4 regions of the Thioalkalivibrio sp. ALM2T genome follow, and region 3 is predicted to be linked to each of the others. Evidence: predicted binding sites of a transcription regulator. Region 3 holds the regulator's gene; each other region holds the start of a gene.
The links. Region 3 encodes FliA, which starts transcription of late flagellar genes. Its sites were predicted from a motif close to GCTAAAGTTNNNNNNNNNNCNGCCGATA; they were not measured.
Positions count from the first base shown of each region.

Region 1 (7,724 bases), on a different contig from region 3:
TACATCCGCCACCAGATGCCCACCTGGAAGGAGCGCTACCCGGGCGTGGAGGAGATGACCGTCGCGGTAATGGGCTGCGTGGTCAACGGCCCCGGCGAGAGCAAGCACGCCAACATCGGCATCTCCCTGCCCGGCACCGGCGAACAACCGGTCGCCCCGGTCTACGAGGACGGCGAGAAGACCGTTACCCTCAAGGGCGACCACATCGCCGAGGAATTCCAGGCCCGCGTCGAAGCCTACATCGAACGCCGCTACCGCCAGCCCGCCTGAAGACCTGATTCACCACGAAGCACACGAAGGCACGAAGAAACTCAAAGGCGGTCTTACCACAGAGGGCACAGAGTTCACGGAGAAGACCCAACGAAGAAGGGTAGGATGTGATGAGCGCAGCGAATCGCATCGTGTCGCGGCCCGAAGCTTCCCGGTTCCCGGTTCCCGGATTGATGCGTTTCGCTGCGCTCAACTGCATCCTACTCGCCGTGAGCAATTCATCCAGCGAGCGGCGATCCCCGCGGACGTTCTCAACCCAAATAAGTGCCTTTCTCCGTGGCCTCTGTGCCCTCTGTGGTAAATCCGCCGTTTGCCCTTCTTTGTCGTGCCTTCGGGTACTTCGTGGTGAAAAACCAGCCCGCGCCCAACCGACGCGGGCGGTGGCTTAGAAGTTGTAGGTGTAGCCGCCGGCGAGCAGGTTCTGGGCTCCGCTTTCGTCGCGCGTGGCGTAGGTGACCGAGAAGGTCCCGAAATCGGTGGCATGGGCCGCGCCCAGCTCCCAGAACTTCGCGCCGTTGTCGTCCGCCGGGCTGCCATAGCCCACCTCGGCGAATACCTCGGTGCGCGGGATCACCTCGAACGCGGCACCCACGAAATACTCGCGGCTGCCCCGGGCGTCCCGGTCGTGCGCATGAGCCAGATAGTTCACCCCGGTGTACACCGGCCCCCAGTCCGCGACCACGAAGGTCTCGCCTTCGTAGCGCTCGTCAAGGTCCGAGTAGTGGAAATACTCGAAGCCGAACTCGAGCCCCACGGGGCCGGCATCGAAGCCATAGCCGACGAACGGCACGACCTCGACGCCACGACCGCTACCCAGGGAGGAGGCCTGAACGCCGGTGAACACGCCATTATCGAAGCCCAGTTCGAAACCGCCCTGGACGACCGCGTCGTTATCCGACTTGGTGGCACCGTCGTCGATGTAGTCGGTGAACACGCCGATGTTGAAATCGGCCCCAGTGGCATGGACCGTCGATGCGCCAAAGGCGAAGGCACCGGCCACGGCGGCGGCCAGCAGGCCGCGATGGAAGTTCTGATGGTTCATGTCGATTCCTCTTGATGCAGATATCGTCACACGTCTCGCCGGGGTCAGTCCCCGACGCTACGGTTCGGGTTCCCGGGGTTACACCGGCATCTGCGCGCTCAGCAGCCAAGCCGCCATGCCGAAATACACGGCCAGGCCGGTGAAATCCTTGATGGTGGTGATGAACGGATCCGCGCCCGGCGCGTGATCGACACCGATCTTCAACAGCACCCACGGCAGCAGAAAGCCGAGGATGGAGGCCGTGAACACCGAGAAGAACAGCGCCACGCCGACCACGAAACCCAGCTGCGGGATGTCATTCGGGGCACCCTGCCAGAAGTAGGCGATGGTGCCAGCGAGAACCGCCATCACAACCCCCATGGCCAGGCCTACGCCCCCCTCGCGAACCAGATGCGCGCGGAAGAAGCGTCCCAGGTTGATATGGCCCAGGGCCAGGCCGCGGGCAAAGATGGTGGTCGACTGCGTCCCCACGTTGCCGCCCATGTCCATGACCAGCGGGATGAAGATCGCGAGCGCCACGACCGCGGCCAGCGTGTCCTCGAAGAAGTCGATCACCCCACCCACGGCCAGACCGCCGGCGAGCGTCACCATCAGGAAGGCCATGCGCACCTTGACCGCGTAGCCGATCCCACCGGAGGTGAGCTTCTCCGAACGCACGACATCCCGGTGGTGCAGCAGGTCGCCAATCCCCGCCTTCTTGTAGAAGTCCTCCGAGGTGTCCTCCTCGAGCACATCCATCGCATCGTCGATGCGCAGCACACCCACCAGCACGCCATCGGCGTCCACCACTGGTAGATACGGCACGTCGGTGCGCTGCAGCAGGCGAGCGGCCTCCACCTTGTCGCCGTCGGGCGTGGCGCAGAAATCCTCCAGCTCGACCAGCTCGCCGACGGCCTGGTCGCCATCCGCGCGGAACATGCGGCCGAGGCGCACCAGCCCCCGATAGTGGTGGTCGCGATCCGTGATCAGCAACGCCGCCCCGACATCGTCGGGCATGTTGCGATCTTCACGCAGCCGAGCGGTGACCTCGCCGACGGTCTCTTCCGGCGTCACCCAGAACACCGGGCGCCGCATCACGCGCGCCACCGTGTCTTCGTCCTGGCGCCACAGCGCACGGACCTTGTCGCGCTTGGCTCCGGGCAGGGCGTTGAGCAGGTCCGCCGCCAGCGGCTTGCCTACCAGAGTCAGGGCGCGCGCAAGGGTGTAGGCCGGCAGCCGCTGCACCAGCTCGTGGGCTGCATCCTCCGGCATGTGTTCGAGCAGGATGGCCTGCTCCTCATCATCCATCGCCAGGAACACGGCGCGGCGTTCGTTGGCGTCCACGCCCTCCAGCAGCACCCAGCGCGAACGCGGGTCCAGCTCGGCCAGGCGCTCGGCGGTAATCGCCGGGACCGGATGAATCAGCTCGGCGCGGGCGTGATCGAGTTCCCCCGCATGGATCATTTCCAGGATCTTGTCATTCATTGCAATGCTCCTCGTGCTTTTACATTCAAAAGGAACGCAGGGCATTACAAAAGGCAAAAGAATCCCATCACCGCTGGCAGCGGTCTTTTACAAAACCCCCATCAGCGAATTGAACATGATTTTACTTTTTTCACTGCCCCGCAGTGATATACCGAACCCCGACCCGGGGTCGTCGTCTTCGTCCTGTGGCATACAGGCCTCCTCGTCGTAATCAATGCACCAACACGTTCGGGACGCGCACAGTTATACGCACGGCTCCTTCCGGAGCCGAGCAGAGGGAAAACGCCATCGATTGGCATGAACCAGCAGCGCACCGCAGGGTGGCCACCAAGGGGTTCGGGGCAGGCAGGACGCCCGAAATGGGCGCAGGAGGGGAGAAAACAGGAAATCTGTCAGCCCCCGGAGTCACGCATATCGCTGACACCGGGGACACCACCGCACTTACTGGGTGGCTGGACCCCGCTGGCAACGATATGCACGCTCGCTTCGGCCACCGGCCCCGCGATCATGCATGCATCGACAACAGTCCATTGACAAACCTCTGCTATTAAGATGGGCGAAATTCTAATCGCGCATTTTTATTCACGCAAGCCCTGAAACTCAATTTTCACCCAGCCTTTTGTTCGAAGCGATGAATGAGTGCCTTAAGCTCGCTGGCCTCGGCCTGCATGCGGGCGCTGGCGTCGCGGGCGTGGGCGGAGACAGAGCCGGTCTCGGTGGCAACATCGCGAATGGACGTCACGTTGCGGTTGATCTCCTCGGAGACCGCGCTTTGCTCTTCGACCGCAGTGGCGATCTGGGTGTTCATCTCGGTGATCTGGCCAACGGCCTCGCGGATGGTCGTCAGTGAATCGCCCGCCGCCTGGGCCTTTTCGACCCCGTCGGCAGCCCGCTCCTGACTGGCACGCATCGCGGACATGGCCTCGCGCGCCCCGGACTGCAGGCTCTCGATCATATTGCGAATGGTCACCGTGGATTCATCGGTGCGCTGCGACAGGCTGCGCACCTCGTCGGCCACCACGGCGAACCCGCGGCCGTGTTCCCCGGCGCGGGCGGCCTCGATCGCGGCATTCAGCGCCAGCAGGTTGGTCTGCTCGGCGATCTCGCGAATGACACTCAGAATCTTGTCGATCTCCACGGTGCTCGCCTCCAGCTTGCCGAGCTTCTCGGCGGTGGACTCGACCTCCGCTGCCATGCGGTTGATCACGGAAACCGTGTCGTTCACGACATCCTGACCGGCCCCGGTTTCCTTCTCGGCGTTGTTCGCGGCCTCGGCGGCGCGGGCGGAGTTGCTCGCCATCTCCTGGATGGTCGAGGTCATCTCGTTCATCGCCGTGGCAACCTGGTCGATCTCGTTTTGCTGGCGCTCCACGCCGGAGGCGGTCTGGTCCACGCTGCTGGCCATCGAGTGCGCATCGTCACTCACCGCCTCGGCCTTGTCCTCAATGCGGCCTAGCACGGTGCGCAGTTTCGCCTCGCCGAAGCGCTGTACCAGTTCCAGCGAGGCGCTGTCATCGCGCCGCCCGGTGTAGATCGCCTCCATTACCGGGTTGTTGAACTGGGCCTGGGCACGCTTGACCGCCTGCCGCACCCCGGAGGTAAACACCAGCGATGCCACGCCGCCGACAGCAAAGATCAGCACCAGCAGGGCCGCCTGCACCACAGGCGAAAACGCCGAGAACACGACGGCGAGCGCCAGCAGGACGCCCACGATCCAGGTACCCGCCAGGCGACAGGTCAGGCCGTGATACCAGCGCCGTGCGAAGCTCCGCCCCCGGTTGATCGCGGCATACACCTTCTCGGCACGTGCCACATGTTCGCGCTCCGGGATCGCCCGCACCGACTCGTAGCCGGTCTTGCGACCGTGCTCGTAGGCGGGGGTGACAAAGGCGTCCACCCAGTAATGATCGCCGTTCTTGCGCCGATTCTTGACGATGCCCATCCAGGCCCCATCGGCCTTCAGGGTCGCCCACATGTTCGCGTAGGCGGCCTCCGGCATGTCCGGGTGGCGCACGATGTTATGCGCAGATCCCGACAGCTCCTCCCAGTCGAAGCCGCTGACGTCGATGAAATCGCGGTTGGCGTCGCCTATGCGGCCCTTCTCGTCGGTGGAGGAGATCAGGTCTCCATGCCGATCCAGCGAATACTCCGTCTGGGTGACGGGAAGATTCTTGCGCATGCCGTACTTCCTTATTCTTGTGTGCCGAACAGGACGTGTCCGGCAACCAAAATTCGCGCGGGCCGTTCGCTGCGCCCCACGCCCTCGATGATAATCTCCGGCGAATATATTCGCTCTTGCGGATGTATCGACCCGAATGCCCCGAACTTGAATCGCACCCGGCGGCGGCCTACCGGGGCTAAACGGGCCGCGCTGCCGCGGCCAGCACACGCCGAAAGCCCTCGAAGGCGAACGGGGTCAGCTCCAGGTCACGCGAACGCCGGTCGGCGTAGACCAGGCCCAGCACGCGCTCGCCATCACACAGGCGCGCGACGAGACAATCGACCCCGCCGGTCAGCTTGCGCACCGCCGGGGGCATCTGCTCATGGATGCGCTTGTGGTCCCACCACTGCGGCGTGTCCTTATCCAGGACCTGCGCCAACGGTCCGAGCGCCGCACGGTTGATCACAAAGTGGCTGAACTCCGGCTCGTGCAGCGTGCCGACCAGGTGCTCGGCACGCAGCGTCTCGCCATCCCGGGACAGACGGGCAAAAACCACCCGGTTCAAGCCTAAACCGAACTGCATCACCCGCAGCATCCGCCGTACGCGCAGCTCGCGGTTCTGCTCTTTCTCGAGCGCGCCAATCCCCTCTTCCAGCAGGTCGACCCGCGGCATCAGGGCCAGGCGCGGCCGATGTGGCTCGCGCAGCCAGACCCGCCCGGGTATCTGCGGATCCAGCGGTTCACGATGGTAGACCGCGACATCCGCGTTGAAACGCTCGATCACCGCACTGATCCGGTCCGCGGCCTCCTTGTCAGTCAAACCCATCAGCCCGGCCAGCAGCCCGAGATCGCGGTCACCGCGCGCGGTATCCATGCCGCGAAAGACCTGCCAGGCCACGGCACTCGCGACCATCACCTCAAAGGCCCGGTGATGCGCCGCATTGACCGCCCGCAGCGTCCCCTGCACCAGTTCCGGCAGCTCCATTTGTTCCGCCATCGCACGCGAGAGATCGTCCGTTGCGTACCCCAGTGCGGTGTAACTGGCCTCGTCCGGAAGCGCATTCAGCTCGAGGATCTCCATCAGCCGGGCCAGGCGCGGCTCGCCCTCCACGAGCAGGGCGAGCAGGCCGAGCTGATTCAGCAGGGCGGCCAGGGCCAGCTCGCCCGGCTCGGTATCGTGGCGCTCGCCTGCGATTTCGGTCGCAATCATTGCCGCCAGCCGCGATTGCGCCGCCATCTCGCGATAAGCCTGCGGCTGGGTAACGACATCCTCGACGCGCGGCGCCGCAGCCGCCTCCTGATGGACGTTCTGCAACCCCAGCATGGCGATGGCGTCCCCCACCGCGTGCACTTCCTGGCGCAGGCCGCGGCGCGAACGGTTTGCACGCAGGACCAGACGCAGGCTCAGACCGGGGTCGCGTTCGGCGTAACGCGCCAGTTCGCGCAGCGAGCGCTCAACCAGGGCGTCGGGGTCGGCGAACACCGCATCGCTCGCCTCGAGGATCGGCCATTCCACGGCCGCCAGGCGGGCGGCTTCGTCCATGTAGGGCGCGTCCTTGTCCAGGGACATGCTGTACCTCGCGCAGGGGAGTCGTTATGGTTATGCCCGTCACTATAGCAACTGCGGCACTGTGAACCGGTTCGCAGAACCCCTATTCGAGCCCACATCACGGGATCCCATCAGTGAAGCTCATTCTCGGTTTCATCATCGTGCTCGGCGGCGTGTTCGGCGGCTTCGTGCTGCACGGCGGCAACATGCTGGTGATCTGGCAGCCATACGAATACATGATCATCGGCGGCGCGGCCCTGGGCGCCTTCCTGATCGCCAACCCCTTCCGGGTCGTGATCACGGTCCTCAAGTCCCTTCCCCAGCTGCTGAAAGGCGGCGCCAAGTACTCGCGCGAAGACTACCTCGACCTGCTCGCGCTGATGTACAAGTTGTTCACCAAGGCCCGCAAGGAAGGCCTGATGGGCATCGAGGGCGACGTCGAGGAGCCCGAGGAAAGTGCCCTGTTCCAGGCGCATCCCCGGGTACTCAAGGACCATCACGCGGTCGAGTTCATCACCGACTACATGCGCCTGATCATCTCCGGCTCGATGAACCCGCACGAGCTGGACGCCCTGATGGACGTGGACCTGGAAACCCATCACGAGGAATCCGAGCGCCCCAGCCACGCGGTCAACCGCGTGGCGGATGCCCTGCCCGGGTTCGGCATCGTGGCGGCGGTGCTGGGGATCGTGAACACCATGGGTGCGCTCGGCGGCTCAATCGAACAAATAGGCATGAACGTAGCAGCGGCCCTGGTCGGGTCCTTCCTCGGCATCCTGCTCGCCTACGGCTTCGTCGGTCCGACCGCGGCCGCACTGGAGGCGCGATCCCAGGAAGAGGCGAAGTTTCTGCAGTGCATCAAGGCCTGCATCCTCGCCAATGTTCAGGGGTACAGCCCGCAAGTGGCGGTTGAATTCGGCCGCAAGACCATGGAAAGCGAGCTGCGGCCCGGCTTCTCCGAACTCGAGGAGCACGTGAAGGCGGCCTGAGGCCGTCCGGAACGCACCCATGGGCGTCGAGGACAAGACCCAGCCGATCATCGTCAAGAAGAAGGTGGTCAAGGCCGCCCACCACGGCGGTTCGTGGAAGGTGGCCTTTGCCGATTTCGCCACCGCGATGATGGCCTTCTTCCTGCTCCTGTGGCTGCTCGCCGCGATGGAGGCCGAAGATCTTGCCGGTTTATCCGAGTACTTTCAGAACCCGTCAGCCTTCGAAGGCCTTGCACCCGTCCCCGGACA
Region 1 is NZ_KB906561.1:2,221-9,944, reverse strand. Features, by position in the region: gene ispG (flavodoxin-dependent (E)-4-hydroxy-3-methylbut-2-enyl-diphosphate synthase) at 1-270, shown strand, start outside; gene F816_RS0107755 (TorF family putative porin) at 656-1,312, opposite strand; gene mgtE (magnesium transporter) at 1,391-2,776, opposite strand; gene F816_RS0107740 (methyl-accepting chemotaxis protein) at 3,384-4,955, opposite strand; gene F816_RS0107735 (HDOD domain-containing protein) at 5,134-6,507, opposite strand; gene motA (flagellar motor stator protein MotA) at 6,621-7,475, shown strand; gene motB (flagellar motor protein MotB) at 7,495-7,724, shown strand, end outside.
Region 1: a site for FliA is predicted at 5,081-5,108, ahead of F816_RS0107740 (methyl-accepting chemotaxis protein). Genes of this name have one in related genera too.

Region 2 (7,724 bases), 140 kb from region 3:
AGGCCGGTGTACCGCTCGCCGTCGACGACCGTCTCGCCGAACTCGACTTTGGCGCCTGGGAAGGCCGCACGGCGGCGGCGCTGATGGAGACGGACGCTGATGCACTGGGCCGTTTCTGGCAGGACCCGCTGAATCACCCGCCGCCCGTCGGCGAGTCGCTCCAGGAGTTTCGCGACCGCGTCGTCGCCGGCTGGAACGACCTGGCGCCGAGCGAAGGCGAGCGGGTACTCGTGATCGCCCACGGCGGCGTCATCCGCCTGATCCGTGCCCTGCAGGAGGGCTGGCCGCTGGAGAAGCTGCTCGGGATCGACGTCCCGCTCGCCTCCCTGCATATTGTCGAGCCATGGGAGCCCTACTGATGATGTTCCATCCCGCAATGCACCAGGACCCAGTGACAACCCTCGTCCTGGCCCTTGCGGGAGGTCTTGTAGGAGCGTGCTTGCACGCGAAGCCCCTGCCAGAGACCGGCGCGGGCAGGGGCTTCGCGTGCAAGCACGCTCCTACGGCAGGGCAGAGGATTCGGGTGAGGTACTCCGCGGTGGAAGCGGCCCGGGCCGCGAACACATGAAGGCAAAATCCGAACGGGCACCAGCATGATCTCTGTAATGACACCCCTGTGGCTGGCCCTCCAGTTCCTCACACGGCTGCCCACGCCGGAACTGGAACCGCGCCCCGAGGACCTGGGCCGTTCGGTGCTCGCGTATCCCCTGGTGGGGCTGGTCCTGGGCCTGATCGTGGTGTTCGTCGGAATCGCGCTGTCCTCCATTCCGGGCGCGCCACCGCTGCTGGTCGCGGCACTGGTGTTGACCGTCTGGGTCGGCCTGACCGGGGCGCTGCACCTGGACGGCCTGGCGGACACGGTGGATGCCTGGGTCGGCAGCCATCAGGACCCGGAACGCGCCCAGGCCATCATGAAGGACCCGGCCAGTGGTCCGATGGCGGTGGCAGCGCTAGTCCTGGTACTGCTGATCAAGTTCGCAGCCCTGGTAACCGTGGTGGAGACGGGTGCCTGGATCGCGTTGCTGGTCGCCATCGTGCTGGGGCGCGCGGCGCTCACCGGGCTGTTTCTGCTGGTGCCCTATGTGAGGGAGCAGGGCCTGGGTGCCGAGATGGCCGCACACCTGCCGCGCAGCCCTGCCCAGATGGTGCTGGTGGCCACCGGCGTGCTGATCCTCCTGATGGCACTGATCACTGGCCTCTGGGGCCTCATCCTCGGCCTGGCCGTTGCGCTGGCCTTGGTGTTCGCCATCGCCGCCTTCCTGCGTCGCTGGCTCGGCGGCTTTACCGGCGATACCGCTGGCGCCACCCTGGAGCTGGTGGAACTGGTGGCGATTACCGCCATGGCGCTCGTGCTCGCCCTGCATTAGGGAGATGCCTCTCAATCAGGTGAGGCGGTCCCCGTCGCCTTGTCCAGCAGCGCCAGACCTTCCTGTTCCCGCCCCTTTTCCCAACCCTGGCCACGCTGGGCGCGCACCCGGAACCGGGTCTTCGCATCGTGCTCCGCAATCATCAACGTGGCCATCTCGGCGACAAGGCGGCTCACGCTAGTCCCCCGTTCGCGTGCCGGCGCCCTAAGCCGTTCTTATTTGGCGTCCGGCAAACGAATCGTCAATCGAGCCAATGCAGCGTCTCCGCGTTCAGGACCAGAGGATGCATGTTCGAAGTTCGTAAAAGCTGTCATCGAATAGTCACGTAATTGCCACATACTTTGGCCATGACCGTTCCCGTGAGACTCAATCCCGCCCGCATGACCTTGCGCACCCTCGTGAACCCCCTGAGGGCCGTGCGCGATGCGCAAGCAATCGAGCCGGCCCCACCGTGGTGGCAGACGTTTCTGGGGCTTGCGCTGCCGGTGCTGCTGGCGAGCGTGATCGTGAGTCAGTGGCTTTACCAGCTGATCCCGACCGGCCTCCCGCCGGAGGCCATGCCCGATGCCTGGGGCTTTGGTGTCTACAGCGTGCTGGCGATGAGCATCGGGGTGCTGGGGATGGCCTGGTCCGCGCATTACCTGACCGAGCTGTTCCAGGGCTACTCGCACCCGGACCGTGCGATGCTCGCCGTCACGGTCGGGCTGTTACCCGCCTGGGTCGGCAAGGTGGTCGCAGCGTTCCCCTGGCCCTGGGGCAACGGCATCGCGTTGCTGCTGATCCTCTATTCCCTCTGGCTGCTCTACTGGTCCCTGCGCGAGATCATCGGGCTGCGCCGCGGTAACCGCATCGGCCTGTTCGTGGCCACCATCTTCTGCGGCGCCTTCATCACCCTGATATTCGGCTGGCTCCTGATGGACCTGATCCCCGGTGCCACACCCGAACACCGCATCGGCACCACCTGGCTGCTCTAGTCCGCGCCAGCCGTGGAATATGTCGTGCCTGTCGTTCTGCCTGCAGCTCCCCCAATACCCATAACCTGTCATCCCGGAAACCGCGCAGCGGTTATCCGGGATCTCCGTCGTTGGAGCCGGCACAAGCGTCGGGGTGTTCACACGTGTGGAGATCCCGGCTCTCCGGAGCGCTGCGGCCGGGGTGACGGGGAGGGAGTAGCCCGCTGGGACAAAGGCCAGGGGATGTGGGCTGGATGGATACACGCACGTTTGCAATGACCACCAAACCCTCGGGTTAACCACCCAGCCCTTGTCATCCCGGAAACCGCGAAGCGGTTATCCGGGATCTCCGTCGTTGGAGCCGGCACAAGCGTCGGGGTGTTCACACGTGTGGAGATCCCGGCTCTCCGCTCCGCTACGGCCGGGATGACGGGGAGAGGAGCGCTGCGGCCGGGGTGACGGGGAGGGAGTAGCCCGCTGGGACAATGGCCAGGGGATGTGGGCTGGATGGATACACGCACGTTTGTAATGACCACCAAACCCTCGGGTTAACTACCCAGCCCTCGTCATCCCGGAAACCGCGCAGCGGTTATCCGGGATCTCCTTCTTTGGAGCTGGCACTGACATTGGGCCGTTCCCGCGTGTGGAGATCCCGGCTCTCCGCTCCGCTACGGCCGGAATGACGGCAAGGGGAGCGCTACGGCCGGGATGATGCAAGGGATAGCCAGCGGCTTTGAGAGGTTAAAGGCTGGCGGGTCCGATCTTCAGGTGGTCCTGCGCGTACGTGCGCAACGCGTGGTAGTCGGCGTGCATTTGGTCGGTGAAGCGGCAGGCGCGCTGGAGGGCCGGGGCCAGATCGGCGGGCCTCTCCATGTATTCATGGACCAGGCGGTTGCGCAGCTGGCGCATTTGCAGCCAGGCGTCGGCGTCCTGGATGAGGGCGAACTTCTCCAGACGTGACAGGTTGTCGATGGCCGGCCCCGTGTTTTCCCCGGCGCAGGCAAGAAACGCGGGGACGAGCTTGTCCATGATGGTCTCCTGCATACGGCCGAACTTCGCACCGAAGGACTCCAGGCGATCAACCCCTGTGTCCGTAGAAAGGATGCCCTGAACGCGTTTGGAATCCACCGTGCAATCGCCTTCCAGCAGGCGTTCGCGTACGGCGAGCAGGTGCTCATCCTCGCGATCAACCAGATCAATGAGCCGGGCGAGTCGTTGCTGTGGCGTTGCGGCGGTCACAGGGCGACGCCCGTGCGGTCGGCATGCGTATCAATGGGGCGGTGCGGCGCCCCGCGAGGATGCACGACGATATCCACACGGCGTTCCCCCAGTTGGCGTTGCAGTGCCACGTACAGGCGGAGTTCCTGGTCCAGTAGTTCATCCGGCGTGCCGTCCGCCTCGATGTAGAGGTCGATGTCACCACCACGCGCGGCATCGTCCACGCGCGAGCCGAACAGCTTCACGCGCGCATCCGGCCCGAATGCACGGGCCACTTCCTCGCGGATGATCGTCTGTTGTTCGTCGGTCAGGCGCATCGCTCAAGTATATCAAGGCCCTGGAGCATATACCCGAACCGTCTCACCTCCGACCTCCACCACCGTCAGCCCGCGAACCAGCCGCGAATCCACCACGTCTGTCATTGCGAGGAGCGCAGCGACGAAGCAATCGCTCGGGACAAGCAGAGTGCTGGATTAAAACGCTTTGCGCCCTGCCAGCTGATTGCCACGTCGCCTGCGGCTCCTCGCAATGATGGGATGCAATCGCCACCCTTGAGCGGCCGGGTCGCGGCCCTCGTTTCCGTACAATCCTGCCACCCGAGTCATCCTGGAAACCGCGCAGCGGTTATCCGGGGTCTCCGCCGCTGAATGTGGCGCAGACGTCGGGGTGTTCGCGCGTGGGGAGATCCCGGCTCTTCGCTTCGCTACGGCCGGGATGACGGACAGGGGCTGCGGCCGGGATGACCGAGAAGGCCATGGTGAGCGGAGTGCGGTCCGGATGATGGCTGGGCATCGGTGCGGGGCGTTACGGTTTCGCGGCCGGAGGAACTGGGGGCGGCAAGAAATTGCCGCCGGTCGAAAAAAATTTCGATGCAGGGCTAAAGGTTCCTGGGTGAGGGTCGTTAAGGCTTCTGAGAGCGGGGATCAACCCGTTCACCAGAACCGCCCGAGGCGGTGACGCAAGACTCTTACAGGAGAGCGATCATGTCCCAAGTAATTAACACCAACGTTCTTTCCCTGAACGCGCAGCGCAACCTGAACAACTCGCAGGGCGCGCTGGCCCAGAGCCTGGAACGTCTGTCCTCGGGCCTGCGTATCAACAGCGCCAAGGACGACGCGGCCGGTTTGGCCATTTCCGAACGTTTCACCACGCAGATTCGCGGTCTGAACCAGGCCGTGCGTAACGCGAACGACGGTATCTCGTTCTCGCAGACGGCCGAAGGGGCACTTGGTACCGTTGGGGACGCACTACAGCGAGTTCGTGAACTTGCAGTGCAATCAGCGAACGATTCCAATTCAGCGTCTGACCGTCAGGCACTTAACAACGAAGTTCAGCAGTTGTTGGCGGAAGTCAATCGCGTGGCCCGGAGCACCGAATTCAATGGTCAGAATATTCTGGACGGAAGCCTAGAGGATCTGGTTTTCCAAGTGGGGGCCAACTCTGGACAGTCAATCAGCGTGGATGGGGTAGATGCACGATCGAACCAATTGGGCGCACGTGTAGCCGAGGGAACCTCTTTTACCCAAGATTCTTTGGATAGCCTGATTACAGCAAATGATCTTGTTGTCAATGGGCGATCGATTGATCTTGGGGAAGATGGTGCCGGCCTTGAAGAAGGGGCAACTGCTAGTCAGTTGGTTGCAGCGATTAACGCGCAGCAGGGTCGTACGAGCATTCAGGCATTTACCGGCGACTCGGTTAGTTCGGGTGATCTTACGGTGGCGGCCGGCACTGAAAACGACGAGTATTCGTTTACTCTTAATGACGTCACGATCACCTATGCGGCCGGTGCTGACGCGGATGCTACTGCGGCCAACCTCCGGCAAGCAATCAACGAAGTTAGTACTCAGACTGGTGTTGAGGCCGGTGGAGACAACGCCACGTTGACTTTGAGTAACAATACTGGCGAAACCATCAGTGTCGGTCAGGCCGATGGTGGCGCCGACGTGTCTGATCTCTTTTCGGGTCAGGACGTAGACGCGGAGGGCCAGGACTTTTACGCGGGCATCGTCCTCGCGTCGGAAATCCAGGATGATGACTTCTCGATTGCAGGAACGTTCGATGGAGTTGACGGGAATGATGCTTTTGATGTCACGCAAGAAAATCGCACCGCTGCAGGCGTGAATGTGCTGACACGCGAATCGTCGACGGAAGCCTTGAGGACGCTAGACTTTGCGCTACAACAAGTTAGTGGTATTCGAGCGGAGCTGGGTGCAGTTCAGGTTCGGTTCGAGAACACTATCTCGAACCTTGAGATCTCTTCGGAGAACCTGTCGGCCGCCCGTTCGCGGATCCAGGATGCGGACTTTGCCTCCGAAACGGCCGAACTGACCCGCGCCCAGGTACTGCAGCAGGCGGGTACCTCGGTGCTGTCGCAGGCTAACGCCGTTCCGCAGAACGTGCTGGCCCTGCTGCAGTAAGCTCGATCACTCGGGCTCTGGTTGAGGGTGGACGGCGACTGTGCGGTCCACCCCTTCTGAAGAGGACAGCGATATGAGTGATGGAATCGGTAATATCACATCACCGCTGGTTGCAGTGAGCCCGCGCGGGGGCGAGGGGGCTAAGGCTCCCGGTCCCGGCGCGGGTCTTGTTCGTGGCGAGGGGCGGCCGGAGGCCGTGGCTCGTTCCGACAGTACGCAGGAATCAACGGCTCCTGGTTCCACCGGACCGGCGATCGAGGCCATGGACATGGACGAGGTCAATCAGGTGGTCGAGTCGATTAATTCCTATCTGCAATCCACGAAGCGGGCGTTGGAGTTCAGCGTGGACGACAGCAGCGGCCGCACGGTGATTACGGTGATGGACGGAGAACGCGAAGAGGTGATCCGCCAGATCCCGCCAGAGGCCGTGCTGGCTCTGGTGGAGCAGTTTCAGACCGAGCAGGAGCTCGGCGGGACGGGGCTGGCGGACAAGGCCTGACGGCTGGAGCCTTCGTGTATCGTAGTTTTGAAGCCGGGTCCGGTTACGGGTCCGGCTTTTTTTGTGTTCTGGGTATGGAGGTTCGCGTTGGCCCCTTGTGAAAGCCGAGCATGACGTGCATCGGCACGCCTTTTGGCGCTTCCCTACTCCAACGTTGTCATCCCGGAAACCGCGCAGCGGTTATCCGGGATCTCCTGGGGTTGGCGATGCGTCGGTGGCTTCGGTTGGAGATCCCGGCTCTTCGCTTCGCTGCGGCCGGGATGACGGCAGTCTGGGGGGCTTCGCTGAGCTGTGCGGCCGGGATGACGAGGTAAGGGGGTGGGGTGACGGCTGGGTCACCTCGGGAGTGGCGGTCTGGATGGCTGCACTCTAAGTCCCGAAGTATTCCCCAACCATCGTCATCCCGGAAACCGCGTAGCGGTTATCCGGGATCTCCCGGGGATGGCGATGCGTCGGTGGCTTCGGTTGGAGATCCCGGCTCTTCGCTTCGCTACGGCCGGGATGACGAAGGGAGTGTGGTGCGGCCGGGATGATGAAGGGGGGCGGCGCGGACGAGAGGGCGGTGTGGTATGGGGGAAAGGTTTGCGGGGAACATACGGTATGCGGGTCAGCAGCGTATTTTCGGGGTGGAGACGAAGTGGTGTGATGTGAAATGTTTCTGCTTTGGGCTCAAGATTTGGGCTAGGCTGTCGTAGTAGTGGGTATAAGCACGTGCAAGGGGTTCGAGACGTCGAACGCCGAGGAGAAAAACGACCATGGCCATTAGTTCACTGGGTGTCGGTTCGGGGTTGGATCTGAATCAGATCGTTGGCGATTTGATTAACGCCGAACGGGTGCCGAAAGAGCAGCGTTTTGATCGCCGCGAAGGGCGGATTGAGGCGCAGATCTCGGCGTTCGGCAACCTGACCAACAGCGTTGAGCAGTTGGGCGGGAGCCTGGGCCAGCTCGCGGGGTTTGAGCTGTCGCAGTCCGCGGAGGTGTCGGACTCCAGCGTGGCCAGTGTGACGTCGGATGGCACCGCGGCGAATGGGAACTTCTCGCTTCAGGTGGATCAGCTGGCGCAGGCGCAAAGCGTTGCGACGGCGGCCGGGCAGTTCGATGATGCGGATGCAGAGGTCGGCGCCGGGCAGCTGGAGATCAGCGTTGGTGGTGGCAATGCCATTACGATCGACGTGGAAGAGGGCGATACCCTCCGAGACGTGCGCAACGCGATCAATGAGGCCGGGGGTGGTGTCACCGCCTCCATCGTCAATGATGGTAGTGGCGC
Region 2 is NZ_KB906556.1:282,319-290,042, reverse strand. Features, by position in the region: gene F816_RS0101310 (histidine phosphatase family protein) at 1-359, shown strand, start outside; gene F816_RS0101300 (adenosylcobinamide-GDP ribazoletransferase) at 594-1,367, shown strand; gene F816_RS14810 (hypothetical protein) at 1,379-1,543, opposite strand; gene F816_RS0101290 (YIP1 family protein) at 1,715-2,341, shown strand; gene F816_RS0101285 (hypothetical protein) at 3,062-3,559, opposite strand; gene F816_RS0101280 (nucleotidyltransferase domain-containing protein) at 3,556-3,855, opposite strand; gene F816_RS0101275 (flagellin) at 4,522-5,958, shown strand; gene F816_RS15095 (flagellar protein FlaG) at 6,032-6,457, shown strand; gene fliD (flagellar filament capping protein FliD) at 7,213-7,724, shown strand, end outside.
Region 2: a site for FliA is predicted at 4,415-4,442, ahead of F816_RS0101275 (flagellin). Genes of this name have one in related genera too.

Region 3 (7,724 bases):
GTACGTCTACCAGCTCAAGCGGGCCGATGCCGAGGCGCAGATGCCGGATGACCTGCCGGTGCCCGAGGACTATCTCGATCCCGACAAGCAACGCGGCCAGCGGAGGGATCGCTAATGGCGTTTTTTGACCGTCTGGGTAACGTCGGCAAGTGGGGTCTGGGGGCGCCGATCCTGCTGATCGCGATGCTCTCGATGATGGTGCTGCCGCTGCCGCCGCTGGCGCTGGACGTGCTGTTCACTTTCAACATCGCGCTGTCACTGGTCGTGATCATGGTTGCGGTGTACACCCCGCGGCCGCTGGAATTCGCGGTCTTCCCGACCGTGTTGCTGGTCGCCACCCTGCTGCGCCTGGCGCTGAACATCGCCTCTACCCGCGTAATCCTGCTGGAAGGCCACACCGGCACGGATGCCGCCGGCAAGGTCATCCAGGCCTTCGGCGACTTCGTGGTTGGTGGCAACTACACCGTGGGGCTGGTGGTGTTCGCGATCCTGATCATCATCAACTTCGTGGTGGTGACCAAGGGGGCCGGGCGTGTGTCCGAGGTCAGCGCCCGCTTTACGCTGGATTCCATGCCCGGCAAGCAGATGGCGATCGATGCGGATCTGAACGCCGGCATCCTGACTCAGGAAGAGGCGCGCAAGCGCCGCGAGGAGATCGCCAGCGAAGCGGACTTCTACGGCTCCATGGACGGTGCCTCCAAGTTCGTCCGCGGCGATGCCATCGCGGGGATCCTGATCCTGTTCGTGAACATCATCGGCGGGCTCACCATCGGTGCGGTGCAGCACGGCATGTCGATCGGCGATGCCGCGACCAACTACGTGTTGCTGACCATCGGCGACGGCATCGTTGCCCAGATCCCGTCGCTGGTGCTGTCCTCCGCCACCGCGATCATCGTGACCCGCGTGACCAGCAGCCAGGACATGGGCCAGCAGGTGTATGGGCAGATGTTCTCCAACCCGCGGGTCCTGTACGTCGCCGGTGGCGTGATCGGCGCGCTGGGCGTCGTGCCGGGCATGCCGAACGCCGTGTTCCTGGGCCTGGCGGCGCTGATCTTTGGCTGGGCCTATCTGCTCAAGCGCCGGAGCCGCGAGGCCGAGGTGGAAGTGGAGCGCATCCCGCAGGAAGACGAGGGCGGGGCGCGTTCGGAGGATCGCGACCTGACCTGGGAAGATGTCCCGCCGGTGGATCTGGTCTCCCTTGAAGTCGGCTACCGCCTGATCCCGCTGGTGGACCGTACCCAGGACGGCCAGTTGATGGGACGGATCAAGGGCGTGCGCCGCAAGCTGTCGCAGGAGCTCGGGTTCCTGCTGCAGCCGGTGCACATCCGCGACAACCTGGAGCTCAGTCCGAACGCCTATCGGATCAGCCTGCTGGGGGTCACCGTGGCCGAGGCCGAGGTATTCCCCGACCGCGAACTGGCGATCAATCCGGGCGAGGTCTTCGGCACCGTGCCGGGCACCCCGACCAAGGACCCGACCTTCAACCTGGATGCCCTGTGGATCGACCCGTCGGATCGCGACCAGGCCCAGGGCGCCGGCTATACCGTAGTCGACTGTTCCACGGTGATTGCGACGCATTTGTCGCAGGTGTTCCGCGAGAACGCTCACCGCCTGATCGGGCACGAGGAGGCACAGCATCTGCTGGATCAGCTGGCGCGGCATTCGCCGAAGCTCGTGGAGAACCTCGTGCCCAAGACGCTGTCGCTTTCGATCGTGCTGAAGGTGTTGCAGAACCTGCTGGCCGAGCAGGTCTCGATCCGCGACCTGCGCACGATCGCCGAAACCCTGGCAGACGACGGGGTGAAGAGTCAGGATCCCGGCACTTTGACCGCTGCGGTGCGCGTCGCGCTGTCGCGTTCCATCGTCCAGGACCTTGTGGGACCGGAGGATGAGCTGCCACTGATCGCCCTGGACCCTTCGCTGGAACAGCTCTTGCATAAGTCCCTGCAGGGCAGCTCGGGTGGCACGGTTGGACTGGAGCCCGGGCTGGCGGAACGGTTGCAGCGTTCGGTTGCGGACGCGGCGCGCCGCCAGGAGACAGCCGGTCAAGCGGCGATCCTGGTGGTGGCACCGGAGATCCGTTCCTGGATTGCCGGCTGGTTGCGCGGCGCGGTTCGCAGCCTCACCGTCCTGGCGTTTACCGAGATCCCCGACAACCGGCGGATTCGGGTAGTCGCCACGGTCGGTCAGGAAGAAACGGCGAAGCAGTCCGCATGAGACATAGGGGTTCCGCCGCGCGAGCGGCGCAGGAGATCAAAGCATGAATGTCAGACGATATCGGGCCCGGGACATGCGCGACGCCATGCGTCAGGTGCGCGAACAACAGGGAGAAGATGCCGTGATCCTCTCCAGTCGCCGGGTGGATGGCTGGTTGGAGGTGGTCGCCGCCCTGGAGGATGGCGAGTCCTCGGAGCCGGTGCGCGAGCCGGAGGCCGAAAAGCCGGCCCGCGAGGCGCGTACCGCCGACCGCGCCCCGAATTCGGTGGCGCCTTCCTGGCCGGCCGATCCCGAGCTCACCGCGATGCGGCAGGAGTTGCGTGACCTGCGCAGCCTGATGACGCGTCAGTATGCGGAGAGTGACGAGGCTCGCTGGGCGGCCCGTCACCCCCTGGCGGCAGAATGCAAGGTCCGCCTGATCGACCGCGGCTTCAGTGAATCGCTGGCCCGCAGCCTGGCGGGCAGCATCCTCGATGACAGCTCCCCCGAGCAGGCTTGGGAGCGTCTCCGCGCCCGGCTTTCGGGTGCGATTGCCACGCATCGCCCGGCGATTCTGGACGAGGGCGGGCTGCTGGCGATGGTGGGGCCGACGGGTGTCGGCAAGACCACCACGCTGGCACGGATCGCGTTGCGCCAGATCCGTCGGATGGGACCGGATTCGGTTACGCTGGTGACCCTGGACAGCCAGCGCATCGGTGCCACACGGCAGTTGCAAGCCTTTGCGCAGATGGCGGGGATCTCGGTGCGCGTGTTGCAGAATGCGCGCGAACTGCGCGATCTGGCGCGGCGCGTGGACGATGGCCACCTGATCCTGGTGGACACCGCCGGGCAGGCGCCGCGCGCGGTGGAGGAGGAGTCGCTGTTCGCACATCTGCCGCCGGATATCCGTGCCGAGAGCTGGTTGGTCGTGTCGGCCACGACCCAGGGCAGTACCTTGCGGCGGGTGCTGGAGGCGTTTCGCAAGGCGGATCCCTCGGCGCTGGTGCTGACCAAGCTGGACGAGGCAGAACAGCTGGGCGAGGTCCTGTCGGTCCTGCTGGACCAGCACCTGGGACTTGGGTTCGTAAGCGATGGCCAGCGCATCGCGGAGGATTTTCACCGGGTCGATACGGGGTATCTGACCCGCCTGGCGCTGGACGACGATGCGGAGGGTGCGCAGGTGGGTGGCAATGCCCGTGAGACTTGGGCTGCCGAACGGCTGGCCGAGATGGAACCGCCGCGACGCTCGCGTTCGCCGCTGCGCCCGGCTCAGGGGTCCGAGCCGGCAACACTGGAACTGATTCAGCCGGTTGGAAAGGGGCGTTATGCCACGCACTAACAAGCCGTTGAAGGTCATTGCGGTCGCCTCGGGCAAGGGCGGGGTCGGGAAGACCAACGTGTCGGTCAATCTGGCGGTCGGCCTGGCCCGGCTGGGCCGCGAGGTGATGCTGTTCGATGCGGACCTGGGCCTGGCCAACGTGGACCTGTTGCTCGGGATGCGCCCGGAGCGCACCCTGCACGACCTGGTGACCGGCGCGGTGGACAGCCTGGACGATGTCCTGGTCCAGGGGCCGGATGGGGTGAAGGTGGTCCCGTCGGCCTCCGGTATCGCGGCGATGGCGAACCTCACGCCGGCCGAGCACGCGGGTCTGATCCATGCCTTCAGTGCCTACCGCAAGCCGCTGGATGTCCTGATCGTGGATACCGCTGCGGGCCTGCAGGAGTCGGTGACTTCGTTCTGCCGGGCGGTGCAGGAGACCCTGGTGGTGGTCTGCGACGAGCCGGCTTCGATTACCGATGCCTATGCCCTGATCAAGGTGCTGCATCGTGACCACGGGCTGCGGCGTTTCCGGATGGTCACCAACATGGTCAGCGGACGCGAGGGTGCGGAGCGGCTGATGCAGAAACTCAATACTGTCTGTGGCAATTACCTGCCGGAAGTGGTCCTCGATCTGGCCGGCTATATCCCCATGGACGAACATCTGCGCAAGTCCGTGCAGAAAAGGGCACCGGTGGTTCAGCAGTATCCCGGCAGTCCGGCCGGCAAGGCGTTTGCCGAACTGGCACGCACGGTGGACCGTTGGCCGGTTGGTGGGGGTGACCACGGGGGCGTCGGGTTCTTCGTGGAACGAATGCTGCAGAGTGCATGATGACGACGCGTAATCGACTTTCCGGCTACCAGGCGACGTCCACCGCGACCGGTGGGCACGAGAAGTTGATTGCCGATCACGTTGAACTGGTGCACCGCATCGCGCACCACCTGATGGCCCGTCTGCCGGCCTCGGTCCAGGTCGATGATCTGATCCAGGCCGGCATGATCGGCCTTCTGGAGGCGGCGCGGCAGTTCGAGGGCGGGCAGGGGGCGACCTTTGCCACCTACGCCGGAATCCGCATCCGCGGTGCGATGATCGACGAATTGCGGCGCAGTGACTGGACGCCGCGTTCGGTGCATCGCAACAGCCGGCGTATTGCCGCCGCGATCCAGAGTGTCGAGGCCCGCGAGGGGCGTGCGGCGCGGGGGAGCGAAGTGGCGGCGGAACTGGACGTGGCGATCGATGACTATTACGACATGCTCAAGGACCACGCCGGGGCCCATCTGTTTGCGCTGGACGATCTGGGTGGTGGTGATGACGGGGCCGATCGCGTGATCGAGGGGCAGGAAGTCTCGCCGTCGCGTAGCCTTGAGGCTGGCGAGTTTCGCGAGGAGTTGGCCGAGGCCCTTGGGGATCTGCCTGAACGCGAACGCCTGGTGCTGTCGCTGTATTACACCGAAGAACTGAATCTGCGTGAGATCGGGGCTGTTCTGGGCGTGACCGAGTCGCGCGTGAGCCAGATTCGCAGCCAGGCGGTCATCCGGCTGCGCGCGCGCATGGGGTCGTGGCTCGAAGACGGCACGGCTTTGCAGTTATTCTAAAACTCACCTTACGAATCCCGGAGTGACGTGTGGACAAGGGAATGAAAATTCTCATCGTGGACGATTTTTCCACGATGCGGCGCATTATCAAGAACCTCTTGCGCGATCTTGGCTTCAATAATACGCAGGAAGCCGACGACGGCAGCACCGCGCTGCCGATGCTGCAAAATGGTGACTTCGACTTCCTGATTACCGACTGGAACATGCCCAATATGCCGGGCATCGACCTGCTGAAGGCCGTCCGGGCGGATGCCAACCTGAAGTCGATGCCGGTGTTGATGGTGACGGCCGAGGCCAAGCGCGACCAGATCGTGGAGGCGGCGGAGGCAGGTGTGAACGGTTACGTGGTCAAGCCGTTTACCGCCGAAACGCTGAAGGAAAAGATCGACAAGATCTTCGAACGTATTGAAGCACAGGGCTAAGCATCGCCCGGTGATGAATACGGACGACGTCCGTCTCGCTTGCGCGGGTGGACGTGCCCCGGCTCCTTCGGCGCCGTACCAGCAAGAGGCTCCTCATGACTGAACAGGAACACCCCCCACGCGACGGCCAGCTCGAGCTGGCCCGGCAACTGGTGCAGACGCTCGAGGCGGGCGACGACGCGGCGGCGCGCGCGCTGGTGCAGGATCTAGCGCGTCCTTACGACCGCGAGCTCTTCGATGAACTGGGCAAGCTGACGCGCGACCTTCACGAGGCCTTGCAAAGCTTCCGTGGGGACTCGCGTCTGGTAGAGCTGACCCAGGCGGAGATCCCGGATGCGAAGGAACGCCTGAATTACGTGGTCACCATGACCGAGCAGGCCGCGCACGCCACGATGGGCGCCATCGAGTCGAGCCTGCCGATCGCGGAGTCGTTCAGCCAGCAGGCGGCCGACTTGACCGCCAAATGGACGCGGTTTCGCAACCGGCAGCTCTCGGTGGACGAATTCCGCGATTTCGCGCGTGAGCTGGACAGCTTTTTCGGGCAAGCGGGCGAGGACGCCGAGGAGTTGCGGCGGCTGCTCTCCGAGGTGCTGATGGCACAAAGTTATCAGGACATTACCGGCCAGGTGATTCGCCGCGTGATTCAGCTGGTGACCGACCTTGAAGAGAACCTCGTTACCCTGATTCGGCTCTCCAGCGGGCGCATGGAGCAGGTCGAAGCGGCCGAAGCGTCCCTGGAGCGTGGCGAAGAAGACCGCGAGGCGGACCGCAAGGGCCACGGCCCCAGTGTGCCAAAGACTCAAGATTCCAGCGCAGATGTCGTTCAAGGACAGGACGAGGTGGACGATCTGCTATCAAGCCTGGGCTTCTAGCAGTGCCCCCCATACGACTGGCGCCACGGGACCGGAGAGACTGAATGGCCATCGACCCCAATGACGAAATCCTTCAGGACTTCCTGATCGAGGCCGGGGAACTGCTGGAGGGGCTCAACGAGCAACTCATCGACCTGGAACAGAATCCGGACGACCGGGATCTGTTGAATGCGGTCTTTCGAAGCTTCCACACCATCAAGGGGGGCGCCGGGTTTTTGAGCCTGGATCCGCTGGTGACGGTTTGTCATCACGCCGAGGACGTCTTCAATCTGCTGCGCAACGGCGAGCGCCGGGCCGATAGCCATCTGATGGACACCATGCTCCGCGTGCTGGACTCCCTGAACGTCATGTTCGGGGATCTGCGCTCCGGCATGGACCCGACCCCCGCCGATGCCGCGGTGGTCGAGGACCTGCGGCGCATGGCAAAAAACGAAGACGTCGCCGGAGATACCGCCGCGGCGCCGCCCGCGCCTGAACCGGAGCCAGTCCCCGAGCCCCAGGCCTCGGCCCCGGGCGATGCCATGGTGGGCGGCGGGGAGGAGATCACGGACGACGAATTCGAGGCCCTGCTGGATACGTTGCACGGTGACGGTGCCCCGGCACCCGTGGACGCGGCCGTGCCGGGCGGCGCCGGGGCCAGCGAAGACTCGGGCGGTGATCTGATCAGCGATGACGAATTCGAGAACCTATTGGACGAGTTGCAGGCCAAGGGCGGAGGTCCGGCATCGCCCGGACCGGCTGCGGACGCCCCTGCGGATCCACTGCCGACCGAGCCCGCGGCCGCGGCGCCCGAGCCGGAAAAAGCGGTAACGCCGGAACCGGCTGCCGCCGGTGGGCAGGGCGGTGGTGGTGCCCGCGCCGGCGGGGCCGAGGCCGGGGGGCGCCCGGCTCCACAGGGCGAGACCTCCGTGCGTGTGGATACCGAGCGGCTGGACGAAATCATGAACCTGGTGGGCGAACTGGTTCTGGTGCGAAACCGCTTGAGCATGCTGCGTTCGCAGCATGTCGACGACGAACTGGGCAAGGCGATCAGTTCGCTGGCACTGGTGACCTCCGACCTGCAGACCTCGGTGATGAAGACCCGCATGCAGCCGGTGAAGAAGGTCTTCAATCGCTTCCCTCGAGTGATCCGCGATCTGTCGCGGAATCTGGGCAAGGAGATCGAACTGGAGATCTTCGGCGAGGAAACCGACCTCGACAAGAATCTGGTCGAGGCCCTGTCCGATCCGCTGGTGCATCTGGTGCGGAATGCTGTGGACCATGGCATCGAGACGCCCGCTGTGCGCGAGGCGGCGGGCAAGCCGCGCAAGGGTACGGTCG
Region 3 is NZ_KB906556.1:144,731-152,454, forward strand. Features, by position in the region: gene flhB (flagellar biosynthesis protein FlhB) at 1-115, shown strand, start outside; gene flhA (flagellar biosynthesis protein FlhA) at 115-2,217, shown strand; partial or broken gene flhF (flagellar biosynthesis protein FlhF) at 2,261-3,353, shown strand; gene F816_RS0100640 (MinD/ParA family protein) at 3,522-4,346, shown strand; gene F816_RS0100645 (RNA polymerase sigma factor FliA) at 4,343-5,110, shown strand; gene cheY (chemotaxis response regulator CheY) at 5,152-5,532, shown strand; gene F816_RS0100655 (protein phosphatase CheZ) at 5,628-6,404, shown strand; gene F816_RS0100660 (chemotaxis protein CheA) at 6,449-7,724, shown strand, end outside.

Region 4 (7,724 bases), 350 kb from region 3:
GCGCACCGATTGCGACCCTTCGCAGGGGGACTGAAGCAATCGTTATGCCATTCTCGAGCGGCGTGCCGCAGGGACGCAGGCACAGCGGGCAGCCAGGGGAAGGGATGGAACGACTCGCCGCCCGCATTGCACGGGCGTTCCCGGGAATCAGCCCCGGGGCTGGATTACGTCAGGACTTCAGACGAAGTACCGAGCCGTACTCGGTTCGTACGGTCTCGAAAGCCTGGGTATAAGGCCCTGCGGTCTCGGAAGCGCCAAGAAACAGATACCCGCCCGGATTCATCTGCCGGGCGATAGCGTCAAGAACCTGTCGCTTGGTGTCGCCAGAGAAATAGATCAGCACGTTGCGGCAGAACACCAGGTCGAACTTGCCCAGCGCCGCATAGCTGTCGATCAGGTTGAGCTTCTGAAAGCGACAGCGACGCTGCACATCCGGGATCACCTTGTGGCCATCCGCGACGGTCTCGAAGAAGCGCGCGCGCCGGCTCTCGCTGAGCCCGCGCACGATGCTCAGGCCGTCGTACACGGCCCGCCGCGCATCGTCCAGGATCTTCTCTGACAGGTCCGTGCCCAGAATGGAAACCGGTACCTTCCGGGCCGGCCGCGACTCCTCCCATTCCGAGACCACCATCGAGATCGTATAGGCCTCCTGCCCACTGGAGCAGCCCGCGGACCAGACCTTGATGCTGCCTCCCTTCGCGGCCAGTTCCGGCAACAGCACGTGGCGCAGGATCTCGAACGGAAAGCCATCGCGGAACCAGGACGTCTCGTTGGTCGTCATCGCATCGATCACGCGGGTGCGCAGGCGCGGATTCGGGGCCTGCCGCATGGCATGCAGCAGTTCCGGGACGCTCTTGAAGTCGAACTCGTCGAGCAGCCGCGACAGACGACTGGAAACCAGGTACTGGCGGCTGTCGCCCAGCACCAGACCGCAGCAGTCCTGCAGAAAGCGGGAGAACTCCTCGTAGTCGCGGGAATCGATCACCAAGTCATCCCTGAGCGCTGTCCATCGTGATTAGGCATCCTGATGACGAATCCTTGACCGGGGCCTCTTGGCCGGAAAACCGGGGTGATCCCGAAGATCGGGTCGAGTATACGGCGTCGCGCGCATGGCACCATACACACCGAGTGGCGGCCACCCGTCGCCGCTCCGGGCTTGCCGAGCGGCAACGCGGTTCCGCCCGACCGGTCATTCGGCCTGCGGATCCGGGCGCCCGGTCTGGTCCAGCACCGCATTCGCCAGCTCGTCGGGATTGAACTTGGACAAAAAGGCATCGGCCCCCGCGCGCTTGACCATATCCGTGTTGAATTCCCCACTCAGTGAGGAGTGCAACAGCACCCGCAAATTCTGCAGCGCGGGATTGTCCCGGATGCGCGCGGTCAGGGTGTAGCCGTCCATGCGTGGCATCTCGATATCCGAGATCACCAGTTCGACCTGGTCCCCTACCGGCCCTTCCGCGGCCTTCTGCTCAAGGAAGTCCAGTGCTTCCTGGCCATCCTTGAAGACATCGTATTCGAAACCGAGCCCCTTGATCGCCCCCTCGATCTGCTTGCGCGCCACCACCGAGTCATCGACGATCACGACCTTGCGCCCGCTGGCCTCGCGGGCGTTCTCGCGGATGGATGGCGAAATCTCGCTGGGCAGCGGGTTCACGATGGAGAGCACCCGTTCGACATCGATAATCTCGACCAGCTTGTTGTCGATCTCCGTGACGGCCACCAGGAAGGATTCGCGTCCGGTTCCGCGCGGGGGCGACTTCACGTCCTGCCAGTTCACGTTGACGATGCGGTCCACCGCCGACACCCAGAAGCCCTGCACCGAACGATTGAACTCGGTGACCACCACCTTCTGCTCCCCATTGTCGACCGCCCCGACGGCGCCACGCAGGCCCATCGCTCGCGCCAGGTCAATGATCGGCACGGTACCGCCACGCAACGTCGCCACCCCGCGTACGACGCTCATGGAGCCGGGAATCTGACGCAGCGGTGGCGACGGAATCACCTCGCGGACCTTGAAGACATTGATCCCGAAGGTCTGCGACCCGCCCAGATGGAACAGCAGCAGCTCCATGCGGTTCTGCCCCACCAACTGGGTTCGCTGATTCACATCGTCAATGAATTGACTCATCGTGCCGCTCTCCTTGCCCCGATTGCTCTTAGCACCGGACAGGCCTCAAAGGCCAAGTGTGCACCGCGCAACCCCGGCCTGTCATTTGCATTAGCGTGCATGCGCCTTCTGACGCCGCCTCATGGCCATAACGGCCGCCCGCGACGGGCCTTGAATGCGCGCGTGGCACCGGATGCCCGTTCATTGGCACGAGATCTGCTTGTTTTTGCGGACTGAAACCGCTCGCGACTCGCTCGACATCGACGCAAGATCCGCCAAACCCGAGCCATTCGCGCACAGTCCGACGCCCGCACCGAACGGGCTGCGCAGGACAGGACCAAACAGGACCGCGACATGAACCAGCGCCGAAACATTTCAGAATTCTCTTCCGCTGCCAGGAAGACGCTGATCCGTTCGCCCGTTCGCGTTGGGGCCTCATTCGTTCCAGGAAAAGGCGGGCCCTCCGATGCCTCGCCAGCGAGCGTGATCGACTCGAACGCCAGTGTGCGAAGCATTCCGCGTCTCCTTGCCGGAGTCGCCCTCTTGTTCATCCTGGTACTGCTGTCTACCAGCGTCCGGGCCGAAGTCCACCCAGTTGACGACATCCGTCACGCCGCCGAGCAGTTCCTGATTCAGGAACTGGGCGTTACCGATAGCGAGAAGGATGTTTCCATCGAGATTGGCCAGCTCGACAAGCGTCTGCGCCTCGTCCCCTGCACGGACGGCCTGGAAGCGCGTTTACCACCCGGCGGGCGGCGTGACGGCAACACCGCTGTCCATATCCAGTGTGCCGGCCCGGTGACCTGGCAGTTATACGTGCCGGCGACGGTCGAACGTTACGCCGAAGTGCTGGTTGCGAACCGCACCCTGCCGCGCCAGCACACCCTCTCGGCGGGCGACCTGCGTTTCCAGCGAATCGAGACCTCGCGCCATGCCGGCAGTTATCATGAGGAAAAGAATGCCCTGATCGGCCAGCAGACCCGGCGCAGCATCCGCCCGGGTCAGATCATCGGAACCCAGCACGTGAGCCCGCGCGAGATCATCAGTCGCGGCCAGCGGGTTACCATCCTGGCAGAGAACGGCTCAATCGCCATCCGCATGCAGGGCGAAGCGCTGGAGAACGGGACGCTGGGCGAGCGAATCCGCGTCAAGAACGCATCCTCCGGGCGGGTCGTCGAAGGCGAAATCCAGGCCTCCGGCCACATCCGGGTAGCGCTTTGAGGCCTCGCCTCACCAGGCACGCCGATGATCTTCGAAGCGGATTGTGAAGCCGGTTACACTTTTCCGCCCTCGAGGCCTACAGTTTCAGCACCGCTGGCCGTAAACAATTGCAGCACAGTTACAACGACAGGAAGGCATCATGGATATCAAGGGCCTCAACACGAACAGCCTGCGCCCCGACAGCCAGAACCCCGGGGTAAAGGGTCGCGACGAGTCCGGCAACACGGCAAACCGTGCCCCGGCCTCCGGTAACGCATCGGCGCCAAACAATGATTCGGTCACGCTCACCGGGGCCGCCCAGGCAATGAATGCCGCGGCCGGCGCGGGCGACACCGCCCCCTTCGACGCCGCCCGCGTTGCCGAACTGCGCGAGGCGATCTCCAGCGGCAACTATCCGGTGGACAACCAGCAGCTGGCCGATCGCATGATCGACCTCGAAAGCCTGCTGCGCTAACCCGGTCTATCGCCCATGAATGCCGACGCGCACCATCAACTGCAACGCTCGCTCGAGACCTCAATCCGGCTGGCTCATCAGCTGGAAGAGAGCCTGCTACAGGAGACGCGCGCGGTCGAAGCGCGCCAACCCGATACGCTGCAGGGCGTGGTGACGGGCAAGCAGACCCTGCTGCATGAGCTGGAAACCGAGACACGCAACCAGCAAGGCCTGGTCGAGGCCGCCGGCGAGGCCTTCAGCCCCGAGGGCATCGCGCGCCTGTTCTCGAAGATGGACGATGGCGTCGTACTGAACGACCTGTGGCAAGCCCTGCGCCAGTCCATCGAACGCTGCGACACTCTGAATCAGGGCAATGCGCGCCTGATCGACCGTGACCGCCAGCGCGTGGAACTCTCCATGCAGATCCTCCGCGGCGAGGAAACCGGCCCCGCGGCTACCTACGACCCGTATGGCCGCGCCCGGCCCGGAAACCGCGGCGGACGCCAGATCACCCAGGCCTGAGAGGCCGGTGCTGGTGGAGGCTGGCTTTTCGCGGCATCCACCAGTACCTTGCGTCCTCACACCTTCCTAACACTTCGGACGCATGGACGACACGGACTATACCGTCGATAAGCCGGACCGGATTGCCGGCATCCTCAAGGACCTCGACCACAAGCTCACCGTCGTGAGCGTTCGCGTGGATACCGACGGCCCCCTGTACACCTCGGCCCTGGTCCGTCTGGACCCAGCCGCCAAGGAACTCTTTCTCGACGAGCTCACCCCGCCTCGCGCGCACCAGCAGGTTCAGGCCGGCATGGACTTGCGCGTATTCGCCGCGCTGCGCGGGGTTGCAGTGCGATTCGGCACGCATGTAACACGCATCGAGCAGGAGCAAAAAGGCGCGCTCTACGTCTGCACCTATCCGGAAACTCTGTACTACCTGCAACGCCGCGAAACGTTCCGCGTGCACATCCCGATGGCCCAGCGGCCTCAGATCGAACTCCATGCAAAGGCCTGGAAGGATCCCGTGATTGGCGAGGTTGCCGACCTCTCTGCCCAGGGCATGTGCATCGAGTTGTCCACCACCCTTCTGGATGCGCTTGAGGACCAGGCAAACTTGGCCTTCGAGAACCTCCTGCTCCCCGATGTCAGTGAACGCCTTTCCGGGGACCTGCGGCTGGCCAACCGTCGCCGCAGCACGCGTGATGGCTTCGAGTTTGCAGGCTTCGAGATCGTCGGAATGACCCAGTGGATGGAACGCCAGACCAACATCGCCCTGCTCCATTACCAGCGCGAGGCGCGCCGCCGCTCGATGGATTGAGCCTGAGCCGAGGCGACGCCGCCACCTGCAACTCCGAACACAAAAAAGGCCGCTTGAAGCGGCCTTTTTTGATCGTTCCTGTTTGGTCGGGACGGCAGGATTTGAACCTGCGACCCTCTGCACCCCATGCAGATGCGCTACCAGACTGCGCCACGCCCCGAAGCCGCGAACTATATCCGATTCCCCGCCTTCACGAAAGCGTCGGCCACCCCATTGCTGCCAGATCCGTGCGGACCATTCGCGCCACGTACACCGAGAGTGGCGCATTGATGCGATTCGCTGCGCTCGTCGCATCCTACAGAGCGGAAATTTCAAACTGGAGTTGGGTTCAGAAGGACACCGTAGGATGCGACGAGCAAAGCGAATCGCATCAACACAACGTCCGGGCGCCCCCTAGGGTTGGAGCCTCAGGCGCGCAATACGCGCAGAACCGACTCGAGCTCCGAAATCGTGTCCTGGATGATCTGCTGGGCCTGCTGACGATCACCCTTGGCTTCGTCGCCCGAGAGCTTCTGACGGGCACCATTGATGGTGTAGCCCTCTTCGTACAGCAATGCGCGGATCTGACGGATCAGGATCACATCCTGACGCTGGTAGTAGCGACGGTTGCCGCGCCGCTTGACCGGCTCCAGCATCGGGAATTCCTGCTCCCAGTACCGCAGCACATGCGGCTTGACCTGGCACAGCTCCGCGACTTCGCCGATGGTGAAGTAGCGCTTGCCCGGGATCGCGGGCAGCTCCTGGTGGTTACTCGCCTCCAGCATAGCTCTCTACCCGCTCGCGCAGTTTCTGTCCCGGCCGAAAGGTCACCACACGACGCGCGGAGACCGGAATCTCTTCGCCCGTCTTGGGATTGCGCCCTGGCCGCTGGTTCTTGTCGCGCAGGATGAAATTCCCGAACCCGGAAAGCTTCACGCCCTCGCCGGTCTCCAGCGACTGCCGCATCTCCTCGAAGAACATCTCGACGAATTCCTTGGCCTCGCGCTTGTTGAGACCCAGTTCCTCGTTTAGCGCGGCGGCGAGATCCGCCTTGGTTACAGCTGCCATCGGCTATTGTCTCAAGGTTGCGTTGAACCGGGCCTGGAGATGCTGCACCACCGCGTCGGTGATGCCAGCCACGTCCTGTTCGCCTAGGGTGCGATCAAAAGCCCGTAAAATCAAGCCCAAAGCCAGGCTTTTTTCGTCCGGATTCAAGCCTTTGCCCTGGTACACATCGAACAGGCGAACGTCCTGCAGGATCTCCAGGTCAAGCTCGTCGATGGCCGCCAGCACATCGCCCGCCGCCACCGACTCGGCCACCACCAGCGCCAGATCCCGACGGATGGACGGGTACGGCGACAACGGCGAGAACTGCGCCACTGGCGCGCGCACCACGGCGGTCGCGTCCAGATCGAACAGGTAGACCGGCTCCACGTCGAAGCGCTCGCACAACGCCGGGTGCAGGCGCCCGACCCAGCCGATCGGCTGCCCGTCCACCAGTACCCGTGCGGATTGCCCGTCATGCAGCGCCGGATGACGTTCCGCGCGAAAGCCGAGCGGACCGGCGACGCGTTCGCACAGGCCTTCCACGATGCCCTTGGCGTCGAAGAAATCGACCTTCTTCGCCTCCCCTTCCCAGGCTTCCGGCGCCAGCCTCCCACCGAGCAGGCCGGCCAGTCGCGGCTCCTGCCGCAGACCGGACGCATCCGGAACAAAGCGCAGGCCATGCTCGAACAGGCGCAAGTCCGATTGCTGGCGCGCCTGGTTGTAGGCGGCGGTGGTCACCAGCCCGGGCCACAATCCCGGGCGCATCACCGCCAGATCGGACGAAATGGGATTCGCCAGCGCCAGGGGTCTCACGTCCGGGTAGAACGCATTGGCGGCCTCGCGAGCGATAAAGCTGAAGCTGATCACCTCATGGAAGCCTTGGCGGGCAAGCCCGTTGCGCAGTGACCGCAGACCCGACTCCGGCGTCACCGGTGCGACCGGCTTCGGGAGTGTCTGCGGCAAGGCGTCATAGCCGTGCACCCGGGCCAGCTCTTCGATCAGATCTTCCTCGCGTTCGAGGTCGAATCGGGCCCGCGGCGCGCGTACCGACCAGCCGCTATCGCTCGTCTCGATGCGGCAGTCCAGTGCCTCCAGGATCCGCTCCACCTCGGAAGCCTCAAGGGTCACCCCAAGCAGGCGCTGGACACGATCCGGGCGCAGGACGATCGCCTGTTCCGCATGGGAGGCCGGCGTCTCGCCCACTTGCTCGACCGGGCCGCACTGTCCGCCGCAGAGCTCCAGCAGCAGCTGGGTCGCGCGTTCCATCGCCTGCGGGACCAGAGTCGGGTCGACACCCCGTTCGAAACGATGGGAGGCATCGGTATGCAGGCCGTGAGCCCGCGCCCGACCGGCCAGGGCTCGCGGTGCGAAATGCGCACATTCGAGCACCACGCGGGTGGTGCTGGCATCGACCGCGCTGGCGGCGCCGCCCATCACTCCGGCCAGCGCCAGGGGGCCGTCATTACCCGCAATGACCAGGTCCTGCGGCGACAGCTTGACCGTCTGTTCGCCCCCGAGGAGCGTCAGGGATTCCCCCTGCTCACCTTGGCGCACCTGGATCCGGTCGCCCGTGCGCTCGGCATCAAAGGCATGCAGGGGCTGGCCCAGCTCCAGCA
Region 4 is NZ_KB906556.1:494,471-502,194, forward strand. Features, by position in the region: gene F816_RS0102255 (protein-glutamate O-methyltransferase CheR) at 170-985, opposite strand; gene F816_RS0102260 (chemotaxis protein CheV) at 1,190-2,128, opposite strand; gene flgA (flagellar basal body P-ring formation chaperone FlgA) at 2,651-3,328, shown strand; gene flgM (flagellar biosynthesis anti-sigma factor FlgM) at 3,468-3,782, shown strand; gene F816_RS0102275 (flagella synthesis protein FlgN) at 3,798-4,283, shown strand; gene F816_RS0102280 (flagellar brake protein) at 4,366-5,082, shown strand; tRNA gene F816_RS0102285 (tRNA-Pro) at 5,166-5,242, opposite strand; gene F816_RS0102290 (MerR family transcriptional regulator) at 5,490-5,846, opposite strand; gene F816_RS0102295 (integration host factor subunit alpha) at 5,830-6,129, opposite strand; gene pheT (phenylalanine--tRNA ligase subunit beta) at 6,133-7,724, opposite strand, start outside.
Region 4: a site for FliA is predicted at 3,404-3,431, ahead of flgM (flagellar biosynthesis anti-sigma factor FlgM). Genes of this name have one in related genera too.